Regions from separate parts of the Thalassospira sp. SM2505 genome, predicted to be linked through region 2. Evidence: predicted binding sites of a transcription regulator. Region 2 holds the regulator's gene; the other holds the start of a gene.
What was found. The regulator LexA, encoded in region 2, represses DNA repair genes until DNA is damaged. The targets are predictions, from matches to a motif close to ATGTTCTANTTTGGTTC.

Region 1 (3,415 bases), 910 kb from region 2:
AGCGCATAGGCGACGTTACTGGCCCCTTCGTGGGGCAGGAAATAGCCATGATGCGTGCCGCCCATGCGGTTGACGATGGGAATCCAGCGTTTGGCATATTCCTCGAACTCGGGGATTTTATGGCTGTCGATGATATATTTCAGATAGCAGGTGATCATGGCGGGGCTCCTGACCGGTGGCAGCTATATTAACGTCCAAAAGCAAAAGGACGGACCGCAATCACGGCCCGTCCTTTGGAAAACTAAGCTGAAAAATCAGCTCGATCAATCGTCATTGACCGGTTCATCTTCGCTCATATTGGTCATGCTTTCGGCAATCAGACCGGCACTCTCGCGAATGCTCTTTTCGATTTCCTGGGTCATTTCCGGATTCTCGCGCAGGAAGGTCTTGGCATTCTCGCGGCCCTGACCGATCCGGGTCGAGTTATAGGAGAACCATGAACCCGACTTCTCGACAATCCCGGCTTTAACACCAAGATCAAGGATTTCGCCCATCTTGGAGACGCCTTCGCCATACATGATGTCAAATTCGACCTGCTTGAAGGGCGGTGCCATCTTGTTTTTGACGACCTTGACGCGGGTCTGGTTACCAACGACCTCGTCACGATCCTTGATCTGGCCAATACGGCGGATATCAAGACGAACCGAGGCATAGAATTTAAGCGCGTTACCACCGGTGGTGGTTTCCGGGCTGCCAAACATCACACCGATCTTCATACGGATCTGGTTAATGAAGATCACCATACAGTTCGACCGCGAAACCGAGCTGGTCAGTTTACGCAAGGCTTGGCTCATCAGGCGGGCCTGCAGACCAACATGGGTGTCGCCCATCTCGCCTTCAAGCTCGGCACGCGGTACAAGGGCAGCAACCGAGTCAACGACCAGAACATCAATCGCCCCGGAACGGACCAGCGTGTCGGCAATCTCAAGCGCCTGTTCACCGGCATCAGGCTGCGAGATCAGAAGTTCGTCGGTATTCACACCCAGCTTGCGGGCATAGCCCGGGTCAAGCGCGTGTTCCGCATCGACAAAGGCACAGGTCCCGCCAAGTTTTTGCGCCTCGGCAATGGTGTGCAGGGCCAGCGTGGTTTTACCCGAACTTTCCGGACCATAAATTTCAACGATACGGCCACGCGGCAAACCGCCGATCCCAAGACCGATATCAAGACCGAGTGAACCGGTCGAAATGGCTGAAATGTCAACGGCGCTATCCCGCTGACCCAGCTTCATGATCGAACCTTTGCCAAATGCCCGTTCGATCTGCCCAAGGGCGGCTTCGAGTGCCTTCTGCTTATCCATAGTATCCTTATCCACCAAATGCAGCGCGGTCTGAATCATTGCTCGAACTCTCTTATTCCACAGGGCCGGGTAGGATGCAACGCAGGCGGTTCCCCGGACCTAAATGCGGAACGCCACCGCTTGAAGAACCTGCTGCCCAGACAGACTGTTTTCCCTGTTCACGTCAGCAGAACGCTTGAGAACATAATGTGAACACTCTCATAAAAAATCGGATGTTGCAAGTTTGTTCTTTTTCTCTTCGATGCCAGAATTTATCGCCAGAATCAAAAACCCCGACCAGAATTCGGTCGGGGTGCAGCATTTCCGGATAAGAAACCTGTCTTTAGTTGGTGATTTTCAGGTGTTCATGCTTATGCGCATGACCATGATGATCATTGCCATGATGATGGGTTTCAACATGCAGTTCGCCCGGAACCGTATAAAGCTGTCCGTGACGGACACCGGGCTGGGCAAGAACCTTGTCGGCGAAGGTCCGAATTTCCGATAACGCACCACGCAGGGTCACGCTTTCAAGACAGGTATCGTGATCAATGTGGAAATGCACCGTCGAGACCGTCAGGTTGTGGTGTTCATGCTGGGTGCTCATCAGACGGGATGCCAGCATGCGTTCTTCATGGTCATAGACATAATTCAGAACGGCGATACCGACGCCGTCAGCATCCTCGCTGAGCTTGGTGTTCTGAAGCTTTTCCCGAATCAGATCGCGGAACCCTTCGGACCGATTGGTATAGCCACGGCCTTCGAGGAAGGCGTCAAAGGCCTCCATCAGATCGTCTTCAATCGATACCGTCACGCGGGTCATGGCAATTCCCTTTCAGAATCATCGTCTTGACATGTATGAACAATTTTGAAAAATTCATACCACCTGTTTTACAGACCTAATTTCCCAAAGGATAGCAGATGTTTCAATCAAAGTTCGCACGCGCCCTGATAATTGGTGCGACCGGATGCCTTTTGGGCAGCGCAGCGGCAGCCCATGAATTCATTGCCCGCACGAGCCAGACAGATGTCGCCCCCGGCAGCAGTGCGGTCCTGACGATGGATTCGACCCATCAGTTCGGCATCCCCGAAGAGGCCGAAGCTACCAGCCATGTGCGCGCCCAACTGATCACACCAGCGGGAAAAACCGACCTTGAAGTGGTCACAAACCCCGATGCCCCCAATCTTGTGGCGTCCTTTACCTATCCTGATCAATCAGCCTGGCTCCATAGCCATCGCCTTCCGGTCGTGTGGTCGCAAACGCCTGACGGCTGGCTTGAAGGCAGGCTTGATCAGCATGCCGATGCAATCACATCAACGCGGTATGAAAAATTCGCCAAACACCTGGTTGGCGGATCGCAAGAAAACGACCTCATCACCGCAGCACTTGGTGACAAACTTGAAATCGTGCCGCTTGCCGATCCGCGCAAAACCGCAATCGGGGCCGATGCCGAGTTTCAAATTCTGCTGGATGGCCACCCTTTAACGACAACTGTTCTTGCGACCTATGCCGGGTTCACCGATACCCCGTCATCCTGGGCCTATTACAGTGAAACACTCACCGACGAGCACGGCAGTGCAATTGCCAAAGTCCGCATTTCGTCACCGGGTCTTTGGGTTGTACGTGTCGCAGCCGACGTTTCCGACCCGCAAGAAGATGTTCGGGTTCACAACCTGCGTGCCACGCTGAGCTTCTATGTGGATGGTCAGGAATAATGTTCGCACGCCCTCTTCGATGGCTGCCAGTTCTTCTGGTCCTGCTTTTTGCCGGACCAGAAGATGCTTTTGCCCATGGGGCTGGATGGCAGCTGGTCGATAGCGATACGACGGTTCGCTATCGCTTTGGCTATACCGACGGAAGCCCGATGGCTTTTGCCGAAATTGTTATTACCGCTCCGGACGGGAAAATCTGGCAAAAGGCGCGTACAGACCGGACGGGCCATTTCGCCTTTGCCGTAGACCCCGCCTCAGAAACGGACGGTCCCGCCGGAAAATGGCACTTAAAGGTCGCTGACGGCATGGGGCATGTCGTGCAACTAAGCCATCAGCCGGACAGCGCACCGAACCCCGAACAAACCGAACATGCATCATCCAATGCAATGCAAGGCACCTCTGCGCTGTTTGACCTGCCCCTTTGG
Region 2 (3,415 bases):
CGGGTGATTTCGGCTTTGAAACGGCTACTCTTGAGGATCTCAAGGGGGGGGATGCCGATGTGAATGCCAAGGCTATTACTGATCTTTTGGCGGCAAAAAAAGGCGCTTATCGCGACATCGTTCTGATGAATGCCGGTGCGGCCCTTGTGGTTACCGGGATTGCGAGCGATCTTGCCGAGGGTATTAAAAAGGCGTCCGATGCGATTGACAGTGGCAAGGCTGCAGAGACGCTGCTGGGCCTTGTTACCATTACCAACGAAGGAAACGCAGCGTGAGTGACGTTCTTCAAAAAATCTGTGACGACAAACGTGACCATGTCGCAGCCTGCAAGGCGCGCAAAACCCTTGGCACGCTTGAAGCAGAAGCAAAGGCACAGTCAGCACCGCGCGGCTTTATCAATGCCCTTGAAACCAGTGTTGCGAACGGTCGTTACGGCCTGATCGCCGAAATCAAGAAAGCATCACCGTCCAAAGGTCTGATCCGCCCGGATTTCAATCCGCCGGAACTCGCAAGAGCCTATCAGGCTGGCGGGGCAAGCTGCCTTTCTGTTCTGACTGACGTTCCCTATTTCCAGGGCGATGACAGCTATCTGGTGGCGGCACGTGCGGCTGTTGACCTTCCGGCATTGCGCAAGGATTTCATGGTTGATCCCTATCAGATCACCGAAGCACGTGCACTTGGTGCTGATTGTATCCTTTTGATCATGGCGGCCCTTGACGATGGCTTGGCGGCTGAACTTGAAGATGCCGCGCACAGCCTTGGCATGGATGTTCTGATCGAAGTTCACAATGCACCGGAACTTGAACGCGCGCTGAAACTGAAATCACGACTGGTCGGGATTAATAACCGCAACCTCAAGACCATGGAAATTTCGCTGACCACGACCGAAGAACTGGCTGGCATGGTTGATAACGACCGTTTGCTGGTGGCTGAAAGCGGCTTGTTTACTCCGGAAGACCTTGCACGCATGTCCAGGGTCGGCGCGCAATGCTTCCTGATTGGTGAAAGCCTGATGCGTCAGGATGATGTGACCGCAGCAACCCGTAATCTTCTTGGCCTTGCGGCCTGATTGGCGACAGACAGAATAATGGCAGACAAGCTTTCACATATTGATGCAGGTGGTAACGCCGTCATGGTCGATATCTCGGCCAAGGCCGATACCACCCGAATTGCCATTGCCAAGGCACGTGTACTGATGTCTGCGCAAACAGCACAGCTGATTGCGGATCGCGGCCATAAAAAGGGCGATGTTCTTGGCATTGCCCAGCTTGCCGGGATCATGGGGGCGAAAAAGACTCCCGATCTGATCCCGCTGTGCCATCCCCTGCCCCTGACTTCGGTCACGGTTGATCTTGAACTGGCCGATGATGTTGACGGGGTCGATATTACGGCAACCTGCAAGACCACCGGCAAGACCGGTGTCGAGATGGAGGCGCTTACAGCTGCCTCTGTTGCGGCCCTGACCGTCTTTGATATGTGCAAGGCGGTCGATAAGGCGATGCAGATCACCGATATTCGTGTCACCCGCAAGGAAGGCGGAAAGTCCGGCACCTATATCGCCGACTGATCGGGCTCCCCCGGTTTCCTTCTGTTTCAGGACATTGTTTCGCGTTTCTGACATCCGTCCTGTGCTTTTTATGCGCAGGTGCTTGACCGCGCAAAAGAACTAAAGTAGAACATCTGTGTATCCTTTTTGTTCTTGCTACAGGTTCGGGAAATATCATGCTGACGCGCAAGCAATATGAGTTGCTGGTCTATATTGACAATTACCTTCGCGATCACGGTATCTCGCCCTCTTTCGATGAAATGAAAGAGGCCCTGAACCTTAAATCCAAATCAGGCATTCATCGGCTGATCACCGGGCTTGAGGAACGCGGCTTTATCCGTCGCCTCGCCCATCGTGCCCGTGCACTGGAAGTCATCCGGCTTCCGGAAAACAGTGACGACGAGGCACCTGAAACGCCAAACAATGTCACATCCATTGCCAGTGCGCGAAAGGCATCACACCGTCCGGCAACCGTCCCAACCGCATTTTCCGAGGCCGGAGAAGCCATTTCACTACCGCTTTATGGTCGGATTGCCGCAGGTACCCCGATCGAGGCGCTGCGCGATCAAAGCACCATGGTGCAGGTCCCGGCAGCCCTTCTGGGTTCTGGTGATCACTATGCGCTTGAGGTATCGGGTGATTCCATGATCGAAGCCGGTATTCTTGATGGCGACACGGTGCTGATCCAGCGTTGTGAACAGGCCCATGATGGCACGATTGTCGTAGCCCTTGTCGATGACAGCGAAGCCACGCTCAAGCGTCTTAAACGTGGCCGCGGTGAGGTTCTGCTTGAACCGGCCAATGCGCGCTATGAAACCCGTGCGCTGTCACCGGACCGCGTGCGCATTCAGGGACGTCTGGTTGGCTTGCTGCGCCAATACTGATCTCCGCCCATTGCCATACAGCTTTTGAAAACCGCCCGGTGTGCGATGCATCCGGGCGTTTTTTTTTAAACTTCGAAGAACTGTTTCATCGCGCTGCACGTCCCGCCTTTTGCGCGACGATGACCCAAGGCCAGTGTCCGGATGTTGCGCGCACTGTTTGCAGTGATATTTCATCGCTATCTTTGCTGCCTGCGCTTAAGGCCACGCCACCTTGCCACCACAAGACATCGTCATCGATCATGTGTTGCGCCCCGGCATCCTGACAGCTTTGCCTTGGCAGGTCTGTTGTCAGACTGATGACAATCTCGGCATTCCGACAGGCATAAAACGGGTTGAGAAGCTTGCTTGCAATGATGATGTTTGTCTTGGCACTGTCCGCGCCAATCCCGACCAGACACGGGTCCGTCTCACAGGTTTTGACGTAGCGGTCTTCATCCTCACGTCGCATGCCGAAGCGGCTCATCCAGACCGATTTTTGAAACTCACCAAGCCCGTCGGGAATATGAAGGACACCGTCATCCGGATCGAAGACAGCCCAGTTTTCACGATCACCTGACACCAGAATATTCGGGCTTTGATGTTGCCATTGCGCAAACACAGCAATCAGTAAAAGCGGGACACCCAGAATAATGGCGGCCCTGTCACGCCAGATCATCGCCCAGGAAAGTGCCAGCAACAAACAGGAAACTGCGATAAAGCTCAGCCCCGAAACGTACCAAAGCCCCCATTCCTGATCGGCGACGATGGAGGCCGTCCTGATCAGGACGGCGAGCCCGGGTTTCATCAAGGCAAGCGTTACACCGCCCAACCCGACCGGGATCAATATCAGTGTCGCAACAATCAACGGCATCACCCAGAATGCCATCACCGGGATGGCAATCAGGTTGGCAACAATCCCCAGCATCGAAATGCGTCCGAAATGGAACCCGATTATCGGTGCCGTCACTGCTGTAACAATGATCCCGGTGACCAGCAATCCAGCGAT

Region 1: recA (recombinase RecA) is a predicted target of LexA. The motif match lies at 1,522-1,538, and genes of this name have one in related genera.

Annotation. Positions count from the first base shown of each region.
Region 1 is NZ_CM142731.1:3,849,801-3,853,215, forward strand. It holds gene ACTU44_RS18090 (NIPSNAP family protein) at 1-158, opposite strand, end outside; gene recA (recombinase RecA) at 264-1,337, opposite strand; gene nikR (nickel-responsive transcriptional regulator NikR) at 1,621-2,100, opposite strand; gene ACTU44_RS18105 (DUF4198 domain-containing protein) at 2,199-2,993, shown strand; gene ACTU44_RS18110 (carboxypeptidase-like regulatory domain-containing protein) at 2,993-3,415, shown strand, end outside.
Region 2 is NZ_CM142731.1:2,939,364-2,942,778, forward strand. It holds gene trpD (anthranilate phosphoribosyltransferase) at 1-275, shown strand, start outside; gene trpC (indole-3-glycerol phosphate synthase TrpC) at 272-1,069, shown strand; gene moaC (cyclic pyranopterin monophosphate synthase MoaC) at 1,088-1,567, shown strand; gene lexA (transcriptional repressor LexA) at 1,723-2,430, shown strand; gene ACTU44_RS13890 (ComEC/Rec2 family competence protein) at 2,516-3,415, opposite strand, start outside.